One region of the Pseudoalteromonas ruthenica genome, then DNA from elsewhere that is predicted to be linked to it. Evidence: riboswitches for the same ligand, from Rfam matches in the RefSeq annotation. Region 1 holds a riboswitch; the other holds the start of a gene.
The links. A riboswitch is a leader RNA that binds a small molecule or an ion and turns the genes downstream of it on or off. The one in region 1 is predicted to bind lysine.
Positions count from the first base shown of each region.

Region 2: linked by a shared signal. The riboswitch ahead of dapA (4-hydroxy-tetrahydrodipicolinate synthase) and the one ahead of lysC (lysine-sensitive aspartokinase 3) in region 1 are both predicted to bind lysine.

Region 1 covers NZ_CP023396.1:932,667-943,526, reverse strand. Annotated here, with positions in the region: gene sbcB (exodeoxyribonuclease I) at 346-1,797, shown strand; gene PRUTH_RS04490 (NAD(P)-dependent oxidoreductase) at 1,815-2,699, opposite strand; gene PRUTH_RS04485 (glutathione peroxidase) at 2,797-3,309, shown strand; gene PRUTH_RS04480 (2-hydroxyacid dehydrogenase) at 3,275-4,255, shown strand; gene PRUTH_RS04475 (sodium-dependent transporter) at 4,274-5,596, opposite strand; gene PRUTH_RS04470 (4'-phosphopantetheinyl transferase family protein) at 5,687-6,400, shown strand; gene lysC (lysine-sensitive aspartokinase 3) at 6,372-7,721, opposite strand; lysine riboswitch at 7,802-7,974, opposite strand; gene PRUTH_RS04460 (hypothetical protein) at 8,130-8,603, opposite strand; gene PRUTH_RS04455 (hypothetical protein) at 8,903-9,358, opposite strand; gene PRUTH_RS04450 (hypothetical protein) at 9,390-9,734, opposite strand; gene PRUTH_RS04445 (M23 family metallopeptidase) at 9,746-10,282, opposite strand; gene PRUTH_RS04440 (GNAT family N-acetyltransferase) at 10,275-10,694, opposite strand.
Region 2 covers NZ_CP023396.1:2,458,615-2,469,474, forward strand. Annotated here, with positions in the region: gene PRUTH_RS11440 (TraB/GumN family protein) at 1-719, shown strand, start outside; gene PRUTH_RS11445 (response regulator) at 694-2,391, opposite strand; lysine riboswitch at 2,540-2,731, shown strand; gene dapA (4-hydroxy-tetrahydrodipicolinate synthase) at 2,854-3,741, shown strand; gene PRUTH_RS11455 (2,3,4,5-tetrahydropyridine-2,6-dicarboxylate N-succinyltransferase) at 3,770-4,510, shown strand; gene PRUTH_RS11460 (PLP-dependent decarboxylase) at 4,510-5,712, shown strand; gene PRUTH_RS11465 (succinylglutamate desuccinylase/aspartoacylase family protein) at 5,715-6,827, shown strand; gene PRUTH_RS11470 (phospholipase A) at 6,974-8,011, shown strand; gene PRUTH_RS11475 (bifunctional GNAT family N-acetyltransferase/hotdog fold thioesterase) at 8,047-8,946, opposite strand; gene PRUTH_RS11480 (spermidine synthase) at 9,088-9,777, shown strand; gene dtd (D-aminoacyl-tRNA deacylase) at 9,774-10,211, opposite strand; gene PRUTH_RS11490 (alpha/beta fold hydrolase) at 10,199-10,860, opposite strand, start outside.

The DNA of each region.
Region 1 (10,860 bases):
GAATAGGTTGAAAGCCTAAATTTAAGCTTTTGTAGGTAGTGCCTTTAGGTGCGACCAATGCCATTGCCTTCATGGTCCTAAGCAACCATTTCGCGAGTTAAACAGGCAAGCTCGGCAGTTACCTTTATTCTTAAATCAGCTCAATGTGTTAGTATGCTTAGTGCATATTCTTTGCCGAGCAATTTGCATCATCGTATGCCGCTAAGCAGCGTTAAAAACAGACACTTTTTCGCGAAAAAACATACACATATTTATATACACAGCGCGACGATTAAGAAGACACATAATAACAACAGGCAAAGTAGTAAAGCAGCAAAACACTGATTTATATGGAAAAGCAATAATATGGCAGAACTCAGAAACGACAATGACCAGAGTACAATCTACTGGCACGATTATGAAACTTGGGGGGCAAACCCACAAAAAGATCGTCCCAGTCAGTTTGCTGGTATTCGCACCGATTTAGATCTGAATATCATCGGTGAGCCGCTTATTGAGTATTGCCGTCCGGCGCCGGATTATCTGCCCCACCCCGAGGCCTGTTTAGTCACGGGTATCACGCCGCAGCATGCGCTGCGTCATGGTCTTAATGAAGCAGAGTTTATCGCTAAAATTCATGACGAATTCGCCCGCCCGAATACCTGTGTGGCTGGTTACAACAGTATTCGTTTTGATGATGAGGTTAGCCGCTACACTTTATACCGTAATTTTTATGACCCTTACGCTCGTGAATGGCAAAATGGCAATAGCCGTTGGGATATTATTGATTTAGTACGTGCCTGTTATGCCCTGCGCCCGCAAGGTATTAACTGGCCGCAAAAGGAAGATGGCAGCGTCAGCTTCCGCCTTGAAGACCTTACCAAAGCCAATGGCATTGAGCACGCCGATGCCCACGATGCCCTGAGCGATGTAAAAGCCACAATTGCGCTGGCAAAACTGATTAAAGACACGCAGCCCAAGCTGTATCACTTCTTTTTCTCTTTGCGCCATAAAAAAGCGCTGCTTGATTTGGTGGATGTTTATAACATGACGCCGCTGGTGCATACCTCTTCGCGTATTCCTGCAAGCCAAGGCTGCACGACTTGGATTGCGCCAATGAGCTTTCATCCCAGTAATAAAAACGCGGTGGTGTGCTTTAACTTAACCCAAAACCCGCAACCGCTTTTGGATTTAAGTGTCGAGCAATTACGGGAATACCTCTATACCCGTCATGATGAACTCCCCCCTGGACAAGCGCCGATTGGCTTAAAACTGGTGCATGTGAATAAATGCCCTATTCTTGCCCCCGCGAAAACCTTGTTGCCAGAGAATGCCGAACGTTTGGGTATCGATCGCGAACAATGTTTAGCCCACTTAAAGGTACTAAAGGCCCACCCGGAGCTACGCGATAAGGTCGCCGAAGTGTTTAACGACACGCGCCATTTTGCTGATACCGGCAACCCCGACTATCAACTTTATAGTGGTTTTATCAGCAACAGTGATAAGGCCAAGTTTGATATTATTCGCGCCACTGAGCCCATGCAGCTCGCCGGTTTAGACATAGACTTTGAAGATGATAAATTCACCACCTTGCTGTTTCGTTATCGCGCCCGTAATTGGCCGGAAACGCTGACCCCCGGCGAGCTTGACTCGTGGCGCAAGTACTGTCAAAACAAGCTGATGAATGGCGAGGACAGCCCCTCTATTGGCGCGCAAGACTTCATGCTCAGCCTAGAAAACCTAGTGCACGAGAATGAAGGCAATGAGCGCAATATGGCGGTGCTCAAAGCCCTATACCACTACGCCCAAAGCCTTTAGCTTGTGGGCGTATACCGCTACTTACTGGGGTTTAGCTTTTCCAGCCGCGCCAGTAAGCTGGAGGTATCAAAACGGCCACCGCCCATAGCTTGTACGTCACTGTAGTATTGATCCACCAATGCCGTAAGACCTAGGCTAGCACCGTTATTGCGTGCCTCATCAAGAGCAATACCTAGGTCTTTGCGCATCCAATCAACGGCAAAACCAAACTCATACTCTCCTTGCCACATGGTTTGATGGCGATTTTCCATTTGCCAAGACCCGGCTGCCCCCTTGGCGATGGTCTCTACCACCTTGTCGCCATCGAGCCCGGCTTTTTTCGCAAAATGTAAACCTTCTGCCAGGCCCTGTACCACACCGGCAATACAAATCTGATTTACCATTTTACAGAGCTGGCCGCTGCCGATATCACCTTGTAATTGGCTAAAGCGACTGTAGGCTGCCATCACTGGCTGCACCTTGGCAAAAGCCGCATTGCTCCCGCCACACATCACGGTTAGTACGCCATTTTCGGCGCCCGCCTGGCCACCAGAGACCGGCGCATCAATAAAGGCAATACCTTGGGCTTTAGCGGCATCACCCAACTCCCTGGCAAGCTCGGCGGAGGTGGTGGTGTGATCGACAAGCAAGGCGCCCTCGTGCATACCCGCCAGCGCCCCATGCTCACCATAAATCACGCTGCGCACATCATCGTCATTGCCAACACATACAAACACAAAGTCTGCGCCTTGGGCCGCTTGTTCTGGCGTTGCAGCACTGCGCCCGCCATATTGCTCTACCCACTGCTGCGACTTTGACGCTGTACGGTTGTATACGCACACATCAAACCCTGCTTGTTGCAGGTGCCCGGCCATGGGGTAGCCCATAACGCCTAAACCGATAAAGGTACACATTTTTGACATAATTTTGACCTATTTGCCTGATAGCCTCGAGAAAACGCAAAAAAGTATAACAAAGGCATCGTACAAAAACGCCTTGTTTTGAGTTATGGAGCTCACAATGGATAGTATTTACCATTTCAATGCCACCCTCATCGATGGCACGCCCTATTCATTTAAACAGTTACAAGGACGCGTTGCACTCATTGTAAACACCGCCAGTACCTGTAACTTTAGTAATCAATATAGTGCGTTGGAGCGTGTTTTTAGCGACTACCAACAGCGGGGCTTAGTGGTATTGGGATTTCCTTGCAATCAATTTGGCCGCCATGAGCAAGGCTCAAATGAGGATATAAAAGCCTTTTGCACCAGCACATTTAATGTTAGCTTTCCATTGTTTAGTAAGGTAATGGTCAACGGTCCTGACGCCCACCCGCTGTTTAATTATTTAAAAGAACACACTCGGGGCATTGCACAAAACCGGGCAATAAAATGGAATTTCACTAAATTTCTAATAAACTCTCAGGGCCAACTGGTGAACCGCTACGCACCTCGGACCAAACCCGATACCCTTCGTGCGGTAATAGAGAGTCAACTTGATGAAATTAGCCCTATTCAGCTCGCAAAGGTATGAGCAACACGCATTCAGCGAACATTGTCCAGATAACGTTGAGATCCATTTCTTCGATGCTCAGCTTAATGAGCTCACTGCCTCGCTGGCGCAAGGGTGCGACAGCGTGTGCGTATTTGTAAATGACGTGGTCAACAAACAGGTGCTCGATAAGCTCAACGAGCTAGGTATTAAGCTGGTTTTACTGCGCTGTGCAGGTTTTAACAACGTTGATTTAGACCACGCCGCACGCTTAGGTATTGAGGTTGCGCGGGTGCCCGCCTACAGCCCAGAGGCTGTGGCAGAGCATTGTCTCGCCCTGATCTTGACCCTATCGCGTAAAACCCACAAAGCCTATAACCGTGTGCGTGAGGATAACTTCGACCTCAACGGCCTGCTAGGTTTTAACTTACACGGCAAAACCGTGGGGCTTATCGGGTGCGGTAAAATAGGGCTGGCGCTGTGCCGTATACTGAATGGTTTTGGCGCCAAAGTACTGGTGGTCGACCCAGCAAAACCTGAAGGCGACTTTACCCTGGTTGATAAAGCCACATTATTAGCGCAAAGCGATATTATTAGCTTGCATTGCCCCTTAACCGAGCAAACCCACCATATTATAAACAGCGACGCACTGCGCCACATGAAACGCGGCGCTATGTTGATTAACACCGGGCGCGGCGCCCTGCTCGATACCAAAGCCTGTATCAATGCGCTAAAAAGCGGTCAGCTTGGGTATTTGGGTTTAGACGTGTACGAACAAGAGTCGGAATTGTTTTTTAAAGACCGCTCAGAGGAGATTCTTCAAGATGATGTCTTCGCCCGCCTGCTCACCTTCCAAAATGTGTTGATCACTGGGCATCAGGGATTTTTCACCGAAGAAGCGTTGCAGCAAATCGTGCAAACCACCTTTGATAATTTACTGCAATACGCCAAGGGTGAAGCGCTAACCAATCGCGTTTGCGCTCCTTAAAACACTAAGTGGCGCCGGCTATTTCAGCGCCACATTAATAAACACGGCGGTCATTAGCACCGGACATACTAGGCGTATATACCAGCGCAGCGCCACAATACTCATCTTGTCAGATTGCGCTAATTGATTACCACGGCGCCACACCCAACCGAGGGTAAGAAAGTAGAACAATCCCATCAAAGGCAACTGGTACTGAGTAAATACTTGGATCACTAAGCCAAACAGCCAATCGAAGTTAAATACTATGGTGAGCGATGCCAACATCACCACAGCGCTAACCAGCCAAGTGGCTGCTTTACGGCCGATACCATGATTTTCCACCAAAAACGCCACCGGAATCTCGGTCGAAGAAATGGTCGAGGTCAGCGAAGCAATCGACATGAGAACGAAAAAGGCCAAAGCAATCACCAGCCCCATGCTGCCCATGGTATTAAACAATTGCGGGAGCACCGCAAAGATCAGTTGCCCTTCGCCAATGAGTTTGCCGTTTTGGAATACTTCCACGCCATTGTGGCTGGCGACAAAAATCGCGGGCACAATAAGCAGACCGGCCAAAAACGCCACCGATGTATCAAGGGCGGCCACACTCAGGGTCAGCTTGCCGATGTTCGCTCCAGGTTTTAAGTAAGAGCCGTAGATCATCATGCACCCTACCCCCAGCGACAATGAGAAAAACGCTTGTCCCATGGCGGCGATGATTAAATCTGGGTCCCACACCTTAGTAAAGTCAGGTTGCAGGTAATTACTAAAGCCTTCACCGGCGCCGGGTAACGAGCCGATATAGAAAATCAAGCCAACTAACAGCACCAAAAGCAACGGCATTAATCGCCGCGACCAGGCTTCAATCCCTGATTTAACCCCTTTTAAAATAATGCTTGCGGTTAACACCAACATCAGCGGCGTGAAAATAAGGTTACGGGCGAGAGAGTCACCACTTAAAAATGCGGCAGCGTCATTCATTCCCAGCATCTCGCACAGCGGTGCTAAAGCGTGGGCCAACATCCATCCTGCCACGATAGAATAAAAGCTCAGCATGACAATGGCCCCGGCTAAACCGATATAACCAGCCCCTGCCCCTATTTTTGCCGCTTTTGGTTGCCAAGCACGTTTAAGTGCTTGTACCGGGTTGGCTTGAGCGGCGTAGCCCAAGTACAGCTCAGTGAACAGTGCCGGTAGTGCCAAGGCAAAGATGACAATGAAATACACCAGTAAAAAAGCACCGCCACCGTGATTCGCTGCTTGAGTTGGAAAACCCCAAATATTACCTAGGCCTACTGCTGCACCAGCTGCCGCTAGTACAAAACCTATACGGCTTTGGAAACCGTCACGCTTATTCGTCATTCGCAGGGATATCTGTTATTGTTTTGCCGCTATTAAATCATAATTACCCGTATTAAAGTAGTCATAGCCACGCTTATCGGAATGTCCTTGATGCTAAACCCAGCCTATCGCTTTTCACCTTTACCGACCGATACCGAGCAACATGCCAAGCACAGCGACGTAGTGTTGCTTTATTGTGCAAAAGCGCACAGTGAATTAGATGACTCACATTTGCACCGCACAGAGCAAACGGTCTTAGCAAAACGTAAAAAGACGCAGGCGCAGCAGGAATATCGCGCCACACGCTGGGCCATAAAACAGCTGGCGCGACAGCTGTACCCTCAGTATCGCGATTACCCTCTTGCTGCCTGGTGCAGTGAATTTGACGTTGACCAGGCGCAGCTGATACTGAGCATTGATGGTCATCCTCTCGATGCGCGGGTGGTCATCAGCCACGCTCATGGCCACATTGCCGTAGCAATGACGCGCGGCACAGCCTTATTAGGCGTAGATATTGAGAAAGTCGATAACGCACGCGCCTTTGAAAAGCTGGCAGCGCACTATTATCCCGAGGCCGAGACAAGAGATATTGACCGCGATGTTGAGACCTTTTTCCGGGTCTGGACGTTAAAAGAAGCCTACGCAAAAGCGACTAAGCAACCCATTGCCACCTTGTTAGGCCAGCCCATTTTGGAGCTTATCGCCGCCCTTGATGGCCAAGTGTATTGTCAGGAGCTATTTGCCGGGCACTTTGATATCAGTCTTATCACCGATACGCAGCGCCCGGTGCTTACTGTTAACCTTCCAGCAGCCGTTGATGAATAGTTTGCACCACCGCATCAGACTGGCTTTGCTCAACCAAGAAGCACAGGTTATGTTTCGATGCGCCGTGACAAATAAGGCGAATATCAAACTCACTGAGCACCTGCATTAAATTCAACTCGCTCTGACGCAGCACAATCTCCGAGCCAATTAACGCCACCAATGTGAGGTTATTCTCAACTGACACATGGCAAAACTCGCTTAAACGCTCGAGGGCTTGCTGATCAAGCTCCGGACGACTGGCATTCGGGGCATTATCGAGGGTCAATGCGACACTTATCTCCGAAGTTGTGACCAAATCAACCGAAATTTTATGCTCACTCAAAATAGTGAACACCCGCGCTAAAAAGCCGCTCGCTAATAGCATTTCCGGGCTTTTCAGGGTCAAGAGAATTTGGTTTTTACGCTGAGTCACTGCGCGAACTCCAGCTAAAGTGTCTCCTTGTGGCGTTTTTTGTATCCACGTCCCGCCTCCTTGTGGTTCGCGACTGGAGCCGACAAACACACTAATACCACTGCGTGCAGCGGGTAAAATGGTCGCCGGGTGTAAGACTTTAGCGCCAAAGGTTGCCATTTCGGCGGCTTCGTCAAAGCTTAAGTGGGCAATGGGTGCGGCTTTGGTACAGACTCTGGGATCGGTGCTGAAAATACCGACCACATCGGTCCAAATATATACGCTGTTGGCGCCAATCGCCTCAGCTAATAAGGCCGCGCTGTAATCCGACCCCCCGCGCCCTAAGGTGGTGGTATCGCCATAGTCATCACTGCCCATAAAGCCCTGAGTGACAACCACTTGATCTTTAAGCAACGGCAGCAATTGGGCATGGGCTTGCTGCGCTGTTGCTTTAATATTGGGCTGGGCTTTGCCAAACTGACTATCTGTTTTGAGCACCGAACGCACATCAAAGCGCGTTGCCGCCACGCCGTGTTCCCGTAATACCTGAGTAAACAAATAAGAGGAGAAGCGCTCGCCAAAACTCAGTAGCTCATCGCTGTGAGCGCTCGATTGTGGCGCTTGCTCAGCGCTGCTTCGAAAGGCGTTCAAGGTGACATCAAAGCCGTGGGCTAAATCGGCATCAAGGCTGACATACTCGAGAATATTAAGCTGGATGGCGATCACCCCATCGATGTGCGCTTGGCGCTGCTGTGGCGTTAATGCACTTTGGCATAACGCTACCAGGTGATTGGTGACCCCGGCACTGGCGCTAACAACAACCACACGCACATTGTTATTAGCAGCGATGATTTGTGCACACCGACTCATAGCACCATGATCGGCCACTGAAGTACCGCCAAACTTGGCGACAGAATATTCCTGATTCATTTTCTCTCCGAGATGAAAAACGAGTTATTTTTCAAATACAATCAGGAGAACTTGGCAAGACTAAAAAGGTAAGAATGTCCATTGCCAGAAGCCCTCCACCCCTACAGGTGACAGTTCCGAGGATTCAGCCTCAAGAACCGAAAGCCATTGCGACGCACAATGCACTTCCTCGGCGATAGTCTCCCTCATAAACGATCAAAGGCTGTCGTCGGCCTCACGTTTACTACCTAGCTATCGCACCTCTTCTGCGACACATTCGATCCTGAGACCGAAGTGAATCAGCAATGTACCTAGCAGACGGCTAGAAGTCAATATCACACTTCACTGGAGGTGTTCTGGCGGTGAATGATTGCTTGGATACACAAGTTGGCCGCAGCCAGCCTGTGTATTGCCGATTATGGAATCTAATTAGGGTTGTATGGGGCAATGCTCACCATCAACTGGCACCCAAACAGTTCGCGTTTCCATACGACAATTATATTCGACGGTTTGCTCTTCTTGTTGAGTGAAATAGGAGTTGTGTTGATGCATATATACGCCACCGGGAGCCTGGCCAGAAGGTCCGGCAATTGTCCAGTTTGCTGGGCAACTTTGTGTTGATAATACAACGCGAGTTTCCCACTCTGGCGCATCGCTATTAGGAGCCGATGCTGTAAGCCTGTAGTGACAACGTTTGTAAGAAACGTCTACTAACTCGGTTCTATAATCACAGACTCTCACTAATCGCTCGTCCCAATACCCTCCGCAATTTACACTGTTTACTTGGGTATCATAGAAGGTATTGTAGTCTGTTACTTTTATTTGTGAGCTAGATGCCAATACATTATTGGCCACGAAAAAGAGCAACGCCAACACACAGGCTGATAAAATTTTTTGTCTCATTTCTATTTCCTTAACAATAGTTTGGAAACAAAAATGCTACATAAACTTATCATTTATATAAACAGAAACTAAGTTGATTATTTTTCAATCAAACCACTATTAACCTATCAACAATAAATAAATCTGAACACCTCTTTTTCATTAAAAAGCCAACGTTATAATTCCTTAATTACGCAACAATCAATTTATAAAAATTTGCTTATAAAGAATAAATGCTCGATATTGTGTGAAAAATAAAGTTACCTTTCCTGTGAATAAAATCGTCATGAGATAAGCTAATAGTGAGTGCTCGCCAATATCTAAGAAAACTGACTACTGTCTTCAGTCATGCGCACCACCAAACCTTGGGCCACTAAAAAATGATAAAGCTGTAAATCGGCTATCAGGTCACTCGAGGAGAGCTCAAAGTCTTGAAAAGTTCTATTGTGATAGCGAAAACGAACAATATGTTCATAACGCTGGTGCTGGCAGTAAATGACCTCTTTGACATCAGCGAGCTTTATCGGCGTATCAAGTAAGTTCAGTACCCCATGCTCAACAAATATGGCACTACAGCGTATGGGCTCGATGCTCCATTGATACTGGGCACTGAGCATAAAACTAAATATCAACACCGATATCGCTTGCGCCCAAAAGCTCTGCTCCATCATAAAATTAATAAAAAACAGTACATAGATAAACAATGCACCGGTGTATAAAGCGCGGGTGATCACCGCACGCGTGGCAAATTGCTTTTTGCGGGTAAGTTGACTCACTGGGGTCTTCCTTGTTTGATGAAAACTGAATTTAATGGCTGTAGGCAGACGGCTGTTTTATTAGCCGTTCATTGTCAACGACCATAGTCCATTGACCGTCGTTGTTGTTGGGTGGCTCGTTGACGATGAAGGTGGTGCTGAAAAAACCAATGCCAACACTGAAGTCGTCACCCTCAAATGATTGCAGCGGCCCTTCCACTGAGGTGGAGCCCCCGTTTTTATAGCGTTTATAGGCGACTGTGCCATCTTCAAGAATCAATAGACTCATGCTGGGACTTTGCCAGTGCCCGACATAATCGCGCTTTTGTGCAGGGACGGGTTCTGCGCAACTGCATAGCAGTAAAATAAACGCCAAAGCCAGTAATACTAATCGCATCCGTTGCTCCGTTAGTTGTCGAAATAAGTTATAGGGTTGAGGTAGAAGGCTTTCTTGACGCCTTGGGGGGCGCTATCAATAAGCCAAAAGTAAGGAATTAAAGTCACCAATGAGTAGTGTAAATGAGCGGCTTTACCTTGGGCATTGCCGCTGGTGCCAACACTGCCTATTTGCTCACCGCCACTAAACCAACGACGTTCGCTATCACTGAAGCTGTCTAGATGAGCATAATAGTGTAATCGCCATTTTGGTCCGAGGGCAATCATCACATTGCCGCCCTTGGGCCACTGTCCACGATAAATCACCAAGTGATGTGAAGCGGCCACCACGTCAGTGCCTTTATTGGCAAAAATATCTACCCCTTTATGCACCCCAGAGCTTCCCCAAGGTTCATACCAAAAGGTATCTTGATGCCAATCAGCGCTACTTGCCCCATGCACGGGAATGGTCACCGGCTCGGGCACTAGAAACGCGAATATAAAACCAAACAGTAATGCCGCCAAAACTAACCTCCTTGTTCTTTTTAAGTACCGTCTCGGCTTACTCATGAAGCTGTTTGCTCATAAAGTATTTTTTGCCGTCAAGCGGATATTGCTGTTGCACCCATTGTGTTTCATAGCCATGACGCTCATAAAACGGTTGCGCCTGAAAATCCAAGGTATCGAGCAGCACATACGTGCACCCGCGCGCCTTTGCGGCTTGTTCTATGGCAGTGAGACACTGTGAGCCGATGCCTTGCCCACGCAATGTGTCACTCACCCAAAGATAATCCAATAGCAACCAATGACCAAAGGTGCGGCCACTGGCACCGGCTTTTACTTCGCCTTGATCATCGCGCCAGCTAACCGCTAAAGGTTTACGTTCTACATTTTGCCAATGGGCCCAATTATATTGGCTGATTTGCTGAGCAATAAAGTCGAGTAAGTCTTGTTCTGGATTCTGTATTACTTCTAACGTCATATGACCTCTTAATACATAGATGCAGCTAATTAAACACCGATATAAAAAGCGAAGCTTACAGAGAAAGGAAATGTTTTGCAGCGATCAACGACCAGTTCTAAGAACCAAGGTGCACATCACTGCTAATAACTAAAAAATTGGCGCCAATCCTTTTTACCGTGTAATC
Region 2 (10,860 bases), 1.5 Mb from region 1:
ATGTTGAGCAAGCAATTAGCCGCAGTGATAAAGTGGTCGTTGAAGTAGATATTAGCGCGCTCTCACCTATGCAAATTCAACAACGCTCCATGCCGCTAATGATGCTGCGTAACGGCCGCACGCTAGAAACTGAACTGAGCAGTAAAAATTATCAACGCCTCAGTGACTACTTTGCACAAAAGAGTATTAATATAGCCATGTTCTCGGGCTTAAAGCCTTGGGCCGTTTTACTCACTATGGTGCAAATCGAGTATCAAAATGCAGGCTATTCAGAGCAAAACGGAATCGACAAGCAAGTGTTAGCTAAGGCAAACGCAATAGGTAAGCCGATAATGGAGCTCGAGTCGCTAGAGCAGCAACTAGAAATGTTCAGCGCCTTAGATAATTACGCTGATGAAATGGTCAACGATACTTTTCGCCAACTCAAAGACCTCGACCACTATTTTGCTCGATTGATCAGCGCGTGGAAGCAGGGAGATACTGACATACTGAGGCAGTACTACCACGACGCTTTTGATGACTCTGAATTCGGCCAACTTAACGAGCATATTTTACTTATTGAGCGTAATCAAAACTGGGTCGCACAACTTAACCAGCCAATGCAGCAGCAGTCACTGTTTATCGCCGTAGGTGCGCTCCATTTACCGGAAAAAAATGGGCTCGTTAACCTACTGCGCGAACAAGGATTCACGGTTACGAAAAGGCAGCCCTCTCAATAACGTGTTTTTTCAATAACGCGCTCAACTGCTGAGTATTGACCGGCTTGTTAAGTACGGCATTGGCGCCGACAGTGATACTCTGCGCGATACGATGCTCATCTTGACTGGCAGTCACCAAAAAAATAGGCACGCTGAGCGCTAAGCGCTCACGAATCTCAATAATGGTACTTATGCCGTCTTTGTTTGGCATATTTAAATCCATTAATACACATTGATAGTGATGTTCTAGTAATTTATTGAGTGCTTGCTCACCATCATCAACAATGGTGGTGTTAAAGCCTATTTGCTGAGCTTGTTTAGCAAGCACTAACTGATTTATTGGGTTATCTTCAACAATCAGAATATCGCCATGCTGGCTGCTTGGCTCTAACCGGGCTTTGTCGATAGTAAGTACGGGCCAAGTTAGCTTGGCCTCAGTGCCTGTTGTGGTACTACGAATCGTAAGGCTTCCACCCACCTCTTGAGCCAACGCATACACGAGGCTGAGACCTAATTTCACGCCCTGAAAGTGCTGTACCTGCTCGGTGTTGTAATACACAGCATGTTGCCGAGCAGCCTCAATATCAGCAGTAGCAATGCCATCGCCGTTATCTTTAACGACAACACTCAGCAGCCCAGATGGTTCATGGTATTCAAATTGCACATGCACCGCAGCGCGCGTATGTATAAAGGCGTTGCTCAATAGCTGATTAACTGCTTGGATTAAATGCAGATGATCAGTTTGTGCTTGAACAGGTAGGCTATCTTCACCCTCGACACTCAATCGCTGCAGGGTTTCAGACTTAAGCTGCCAAGGCGCCAATATTGCTCTCACCGTTTGCTTTAATGACTGCTCGGTCACTAAAGTAGTAAACGCTCCCGACTTAAGCTTCTGTAATTCCAACATTTCTTGCACTAGCGCTTGCAAATGTCGGGCGCAGCCCAATGCCGTTTGCTGTTCTTCGCGACCAGCCGCAGTATGAGAGTCCAATAGGCCAATAATCCCCGTAATTGGCGTCATTAGCTCATGACTCATATTAGCTAAGAAGTCAGATTTTACCCGATGCGCATGCGCGGCTTGACGCCGTTGGTAACGAAGCCGATAAAGAATAGCTGACACTCGACGTGTCAAAGGATTAAAGATGAGCCACCACTCACATAAAATAGTAGCAATGGCTGCCAGCGTTAAAAGGGGAATAACAAGCTGTAAATGTTCTATTTTTTGCTTAGATTTTGACTCTAATACGGTGACAACAGCATCTAAGTCCTGCAATAACGACAGTAGTTTTTGACCCTGAAAAGCACTTAAAGGTGCATCGCTGCGACTCGCTAACTGCACATACTGGCGCACCCGACCATCCAAACCCTGCTGGTGATAAAGCGCCAGCACCTGAGGGCTTTGCTGCACCAACTCTGAGCCTAATAAAAACTCATGGTTATTGTAAAAGCGCATAGTGGCACGAGCGAGTTGCTGCTGCTCAAAACTTACAGCACGGTCATTGACGGCCAATTTATGCAATGCAATCTTCTGCGAAAGCATCCGCTGCATACCTGCAATGTTTATTACTTTCGCGTCATTTCGCTGCATATTGATACTTTTCATCACATAAAATGTAGAGCTAAGTATGACAACAACAAGCACACTGGCTGCCCAGAAATAACGTTTTTGTAAGTGTTTGGTAAGACGTTGCATAAGAGGGGCCTTTGCAATAACCCCTTAATACTGACACAAAATCAGCCTTTGTAAAATTTGTTCTCGCTTTAGCGTTGACAGCGTTAAGCATAAAGTGATTGAATAAAAAGGCACCCTTATTGAGTCGGCCACATGTGCTGTGGTCGCAAGGGCTAGAAGAGGAGCGTCATTCAGGTAGTTATGGGAAGGAGAGCAAACTCCAAAGCACCATAACGAGGGGAATGTACGCCGAGAGACCAGTAAAGTTTGCTACTTACTGTCTCGGGCGCATGGGTTGAATCCCAGCGACTGTCACCATTAGCGCTCAGCGCTATGTTTTTGGTGGAGAGCTTCTGGTCTTAGTAACGCTGGGCCCATTTGGCTCTGTGTTTTAAGCCCATTCGCTCTTCGAATTTAACCAGTTCGATGCGAGGCGGGCAACCCCTTCCTAATTCAATCGAACTCGCACTAAGTTCGTGAGAGATGACTACAACTCATTCTTTAGCAGATACCATTGTCTGGACAGCATTGATCACTCCGATGCATGCTGACGGCAGTATTGATTTTAACACCTTAACCCTACTTGTGCGCGAGCAAGAGCAAGCGGGAAACGGCATTCTTATTCTTGGCTCTACTGGTGAAGCTCTGGCTCTCAGTATAGATGAGCAACAAGCCGTGGTTCGTCACGTTACTGCGCTCACCTTGCGTGTGCCACTGATGGTTGGCGTGGGCGGTTTTAACCTTAGCCAGCAACTACAATGGCTTAGTTTTTGTAACCAACACCCCATAGACGCCTACCTTCTGGGAGCGCCCTTATATGCTAAACCGGGTGTTCAGGGGCAGCTACATTGGTACTCGGCACTACTGGATGCCAGCAAAAAGCCGTGCATGTTGTACAACGTGCCCGGACGCGCTGCAGTTAGTATTCCCCCTACGGTCTTAGCACAGCTACAACAGCACCCACTGTGCTGGGCACTTAAAGAAGCCAGCGGTGATATTGCACAATTTGAGGCTTACCGCGAAGCCGCGCCTGAGTTAGCAATTTTCAGTGGCGACGACGCGCTGATGCCTTATTTTGCTCAGGCCGGTGCAGCGGGCCTTGTATCTGTGGCCGCCAACGTCTGGCCACAGCAGACACAGCATCTGGTACAACAATGCCTTCAAGGGCAAAGCGTCAATGCCTTTGTAACCTGGCGCAGTGCAATTGATGCGCTGTTCAGTGCAGCCAATCCAGTGCCCGTTAAGTGCCTTTTGCATGCTCTTGAACGCCTCAACAGCCCGGTGTTACGACCACCATTAAGCCACCTTGAGCTTAATGACACACAACCACTTCTTAATGCCCATGAACGCATTGTTGCGTGGGCACATTGATAAAATTAGTTAACAAGGTACCTCAGTTATGAGTTGGTTAGACTTACTAAATGACCTCGAAAGCGGCCACGTACGCGCCGCAACACAAGACGAACACGGCCAATGGCACGCCAATGTGGACGTAAAAAAAGGCATTCTCGAAGCCTTCAAAAATGGCAATAACACCGAGTTTGCGGGCGGCTTTGTTGATAAGCACAATCTAGCTCCTCGCGGTTTTAGCGCCCAAGATAATGTTCGCATGGTGCCTGGCGGTAGTGCTGTGCGTCGAGGTGCTTACGTTGCCCCTGGCACCATTATCATGCCACCTGCATATGTCAATATTGGTGCCTTCATCGATAGTGGAACTATGGTCGACAGTCATGCCTTGGTGGGATCATGTGCGCAAGTGGGCAAAAACGTTCACCTTAGCGCCGCTGTGCAACTAGGTGGCGTGCTCGAGCCAATTGGCGCTAACCCTGTAGTGATTGAAGATGATGCCTTTATCGGCGCAGGCTGTGTCATTGTCGAAGGGGTGGTGGTTCGCCAAGGTGCGGTACTCGCCCCTGGTGTACGTTTAAGCGCCACTATCCCAGTATATGACTGCGTTAACGAGCGACAACTCGATAAGGGCGAAGCGATTCCGGCCAACGCCATCGTTATACCTGGCTCGCGCCCAAGCTCTAGCACTTGGGGACGCGAACAAGGGCTCAGTATGAGCTGTGCGCTTATCGTAAAATATCGCGATCAGCACAGCGATGCATCGCTGGAGTTAGAAGAGGTATTACGCTAATGCCTGTCTCTGGCGCATTGTTAAACGCTTTTGATACCCTCACTCAGGAGCGCCAAGAACCTTGCTTTGTCTACGATCTTGACAGTCTACGTAAGCACCTTGATGAGCTGATGGCGCAAGATGTGGTGAAGTTATGGTATGCGGTAAAAGCGAATCCTTTATCTGCGGTTGTCGAGACTCTGGCAGCCGCTGGCTTTGACTTTGATGTCGCCAGCAGCGGTGAGCTCAATCAGGTGCTTTCACAATCTGTTGGTGCACAACGCATCCTCAACACCGGGCCGGCAAAATCGCGCCAGCAGTTAGGCGAATTCTTAGACGCTGGGGTACGTACCTTTGTGTTGGAGAGTATCAATCAAGTTCGCTGGCTTAATGAGCTGGCGTATAACCAAGGTATTGAAGTGGATGTGTTGCTCAGAGTGCAGTTGCGCTGGCCAGAGGGTGAGCGCAATCCGCTCGGTGGCAATACCCTGACTCCGTTTGGCTTAGCGCCAGAGCAGTGGCAAGGGCTCTACTTAGCCGACTACCCTGCGCTGAATTGCATTGGCCTCCATATTTTTCAGTGGGGCAACATGCTTGATGCGGCCCAGCTGCTTCACCTATGGCAAAGCATGTTAGCGCCATTACAAGCACTCTGTGAACGCCTTGGTTTTGCCATGCAAGTACTGGATTTAGGTGGCGGCTTAGGCGTTCCTTATGACAGCGAAAGCAGCCCGCTAAAGTGGCAGGATGTGCTCGGCGCACTGCGCGATATTAAGCGGCAAAGCGGCGTAAAAGAGTTGTGGATGGAGTTGGGCCGTTACGCCGTCGCACAATGTGGTTACTATTTAGACCCCGTCATTGAACAAAAAACAAATTATGGCGAGCGCCAACTGATCGTCGCAGGTGGTATTAACCACCTTTTACGCCCCGCTGTAGCAGGGCAAAACTTCCCCGCGCAGTTATTACGCCGAAGTACAGCCGAACAGGTAAACTATCGTATCCATGGACCTTTGTGTACGGCGCTGGATAGCCTAGGACAACACTCGCTGCCTGAGGATATTGATGAACATGATTGGCTCGTGTTTATGCAGGCCGGAGCCTATGGCTTCACCGAGAGTATGCCGTTTTTTCTGTGCCACTCATTGGCTAGTGAATACGTGTTTGAACACGGCACTTTGCGCGTGGTTCGTGAGCCACAACCGGCCAGTTTTTATCTGAGGTAAATATGCACCCTGTCAGTCAAGAAAACATTTATGTGGGTGAGGTAGCCAATGGCCTGCCATTAACCATTCCAGTTTACCGTTTAAAGGGTAATGGCACAGGTAAAAGCGTGTATATTCAGGCCAATATGCATGGCGCAGAGGTGCAAGGCAATGCTGTCATTTACCAACTATTGGAGCAGTTACAGACCCTCGAGCTTAACGGCGACATCACCCTTGTCCCCTATGCGAACCCCATTGGTTGCAACCAAAAATCAGGCGAGTTCACACTGGGCCGCTTTGACCCTATTACCGGTGTTAACTGGAATCGTATGTATCATTACGATAGCCAGTTGCCAAAGACAATGGCCGAGCAATGCGCGCACCTGTCTAGCGGCGAAATTCGCAATACATTTCAGCACGCGCTAATTGCGAGTGTCGACGCTCAACTTGAGGCCCCTGCGCACACGCTGTCAACGGGTAAGCGCATCGCTTTGCAACTTCAGCAGCTCGCACATCAGGCCGATATTGTTTTAGATTTACACACCGGACCGATATCTACTCAGCATTTGTATTGTCCTGAATATGCCCGTGCTAGCGCTAAGTATTTTAATATCGCTAACGTTTTACTTATACCCAATGAGTTCGACGGTGCCCTAGATGAAGCGGCGTTTTGCCCTTGGTGGCAACTTAAGGCTCAGCTCAATGCATTGGACTGTGCTTTTGATGTGCCTGTGGAAGCATTTACCGTTGAGCTTGGCTCACAAGAGCGTATCGACCTCAGTGCCGCTAAAGACGATGCCGACAACATTTTAACTTATCTTAACTACCAAGGCGTGTTGCAAGACGCCCCCTTCTACCCAAAAGAAATGACGCGCTATGGTTGTATGCTCAGCGATTATAAAACCTATTATGCCCCGATGGGGGGAATGGTGGAATATTTAGCCCCACTGGGGGAGCCGATTGCAGCGGGAACTCCAATCGCCAACATATTGCGTATGGAGCGATATTTAAGTGAAACGCCGCTGCACACTTTATGTGCTGACAGCGATGCGATTGCCATTCTTCATTTTGCCTCTGCGAGTGTAAATCAGGGCACTGAACTCTATAAATTCTTTACCAACACCTTCGAGTTGTAAACCATTGCGTGAGAGTCAGTGAGTTTACTCACTGCCAGTGGGCGACTTTGTCGCCCACTTTTTCAGCCTAAATTCACCCGCTTGTTGCTAAAAAGGTGTACTATTGATTTCATCTTCTGTCCCTTTTATTCAGCACACGGATTTTTATGAATTGGCGATACACTTTATTGGCTTTGACCCTGAGCGGCCATGCGTGGGCGGATGAGCCTGCAACAAATGCAAATAACGAACAAGACAATGAGCTAAGTATTGTCAAACAGTGCATTCTTAATGAAGCGATTGCCGGTGATGGTAAACAAACCTTGGATGAGCTTCGTAAAAAGTGCTCTGATTTAGAAGAAAGCAAACAGCTTACAGCCATTGATAAGCGCAAGGCTCGTGAAGAGGTGACGGAGAAAAACCGCAACGTGATCACGCCGCACAAGCGCAACTATATTTTGCCCGTGACCTACATGAAGCACCCTAATGAAGAACCCTTTGGGGATATCAGTGCTTTAGGCGACACCAATACCGGCGAAAACTTAGATAATGTTGAGATTAAGTATCAGCTGTCGCTAAAAGTACCGCTTTACGACAACTTCAGTGACGAGGACCAAGCCGTCTATTTCGGCTTTACCTTGCAATCTTATTGGCAGTATTACAACAAAGATATTTCTGCGCCATTTAGAGAAACCAATTATGAGCCGGAAATTTTTTGGATTAATTATCTAGACCCTGAAAACGTGCTTTGGGGCGACGAAATGGCCATTGCTGTGGGTGCTGTGCATCAATCCAACGGCCGTAGCCAACCTTACTCGCGTTCCTGGAACCGCTTATACGTCGACTTTATCTGGGAAAAAGACGGCTATGTATTTAGCTTTAAGCCCTGGTACCGCATCCCAGAAGATGAAAAAGAAGATCCTATGGTTGCCGATGGTGATGACAATCCAGATATTTATAAATACATGGGTTACTTTGAGCTCAAAGGCGTGCGCCGTTTCGAAGAGCATGAGTTTAGCTTTATGCTGCGCAACAATCTAAACTCGGATAATCGCGGTGCCATTCAACTAGATTGGTCTTTCCCTGTGTGGGGCCGTCTTCGTGGCTATGCTCAGTACTTTAATGGTTATGGTGAAAGCTTGATTGACTACAACCAAGATACCGAGCGCTTTGGTGTCGGTATTCTACTCACCGACCTTCTGTAGTATAAAAGAAAGCCCCGTCAGGGGCTTTTTTAATCTTACTCACTTTTAACGATAACAAAGCGGCCGGTAAACTCCCCGACCAAAATATCGCCATCATAAATGTGTACTGGCACCTGGTAACGTGCTTTCCCTTGGGTTGTTAAATCGCCAACATTCCCCTCACACTGGGTTAAATCAACCTGGGCTCTAGGCTCTTTGTTGATAGGTTTAAGGTACTTTATCTGCGCATCAGCAAGCACAATGTCCCCCATAAGTTGGGACTCTTGAAGTGCCAAATAAGTTGCTCCCCACCCTGCTAGCGTTGCCATAGAATAAACAGAGCCAGCAAACATGGTGTTGTGCACATTAACATTAGCATCCAGATCAGCACTGACACTAAACTGCCAGTCAGTATACGTTTCTACTTTGATTCCCATCTTATCGCTGATAGGAATCGATTCGCGCCAAGTGTCTTGCAAGACCTGAGTCCAATCTGGATGACGAAACCAACCTGGCTCGCTAGGGCGTTGCTTTACCATTTTCCAATGCTGCACATCACCAAAGGCAAGATGCGCTTTTTCTTTAAGCTCGTAGCCATGGCGTTGATAAAACTTCAAAGCTCGCTCGCGAGCAAACAAAACCAATTCACTCGCATCCTGATTCCAAGCTATTTTCTCCAGCTCATGTAATAGCCGGCTACCCAGATGTTGGCCTCGGTGTGCGTCATCCACAGCCATATAACGGACTTGGGCTTGTTGCGAGTTATTAAAGTGCAAACGTGCCACGGCGATCACCTCACCGTCCTTATTCTTAATAAACCGATGCTCTGACTCTTGTTCTAAATCATCCTGCTCGCTGCCTCTAGGCTGCTCCCAAGGTGCACGCAAAACTTGCCAACGTAAATGATAATAGGCCTGCCAATCATCGCTACTTTGCGGAATAGTTACTTCGAACATGCCAACTCCAGATAAAAAGTGATGCCTCACCTTACAAGATTTACCAACGGGATAAAATAAGACCAAAGCACTGCGGTTTCTCGCACCGTAAAATTTAGTGCACAATTAGGTAAAATGTCACAAGGTGTCTACGCTGTTGTTATGGAAACAGCAATCGAACATAGCGGAGCCGTCTCCGAGCACTTTGTTGCTGATTGTGCAAATATCGGCCAACTTTTGTATTGGCACAAATTCGGCTGCACAAGTATTCAGGTACGCCAACATAAACAGTTTCGCTGGTTGCTGATAAACCAAACACTGCAATCCATTATTGAGCGCAGTCGCCCTAATCACCTACTTTTTCCGCACCTACAAATTTTTGCTCAGTATTGGCACACCTTGCCCACCCCGGACAGAGTTCTGGAATTGGGGCTAGGTGGAGGGGCGATACGCAACTATTTACACCACAGCTACCCTGATACCGAGCTTATTTCCGTGGAGCAAAACCCCGATATTATTCATTGCTATAAACGCTACTTCGGTGGTCGTCATGACACCACTTTACGCTGTGCCGATGCCGAGCAAGTACTGAGTGAGCCGGGGTGTTACGACTGGATAATCATTGATTTATTCAGTGAGCTCGATGCTCCAATGTTCCTCTACAAACATCGGTTTTACGACAAAATACGCGCTGCGTTGAACCATGATGGGCACCTATTTATCAACTTCTTGGCCCACCATGAGTCACAGTTGCAGCAACTTAAACACTTGTTGATCACTTGTTTTGGCAAGCCACCCGATATGGTTAAAGTAAAAGGCTACTCCAATCATTTAGTGTTTTTGTCCCGTTAAACGGCTAAATTGAACGTCACCGGGCCATCATTGACTAATGATACTTGCATATCTGCAGCAAATTGTCCGGTCGCCACAGTGATGCCTGCTGCTTTAGCTTTATCAACAAACAGCTCATATAGCTGTCTAGCTTGTTGTGGCGTTGCCGCACTGGAAAAGCTAGGACGCATCCCTTTGCGAGTATCGGCGGCAAGCGTGAACTGCGACACCACCAAAAGCTCACCACTGGTGTCTTTTAGGCTTAAATTCATCTTACCTTGCTCATCGGTAAAAATACGATAGTGACTCACTTTATGGAGTAGTTTATCGACCTGTTGTTCACTATCGGCCTTTTCTACTCCCAATAACAGCACAATCCCTTGGTCTATTTTCCCTACTACATGCCCTTCAACTGTGACTTCGGCGCGACTAACGCGCTGTATTAATCCTTGCACTGCTGCCTCTTTAACTTCAAATACATATGATCGGTTGCCCGACATTGGGCTTGGCAATATACCTCATCAGCCAAGCTGTGACCAAGGCCTTCAAAAATATCTAAATGTGCTTGTGCGGCCGTGGCAAATGCCTGGGCTCGTGCGTATGAACACACCAAGTCGTGGCGCCCGTGAACCATCCATACCGGCAGGCCTGCGAACTCCTTGGCATGGTCCATGAGCATATTGTCACGTAGAAAAAACTGGTGCTTGAAGTAGTGCAGCTGTAGCTGTGCTCGGTTGATAAGAGCAGCGGGTTCTAGCAGTTTAATACTTGGTGCCGTGCCGCAACACAAGGTTTCCTCCCAGGCCACCCATGCTTTAGCGGCTTTGAGCTGCGTGGGCTCGCTGTCACTAAAAAGTTGCTGATGGAAACCTTCGATCAATGCTGACGTTGGCTGGTTTTGTGGGTTAAATTGGCGATAATATTCAGGGTAAAATTGTGCTCCGGCGCCACTTTTCCCCAGACACCAGTCGTAATCCTGTTGGCTTGCAAAAAAGCTGGCCCAAAGCATCAAGGCGCTTACGTGCTCACGGTGTCGCAAAGCATACACCATCGCTAGAGTAGCCCCGAAAGACTCACCACACACAACCCAGCGGCCAATTCCCA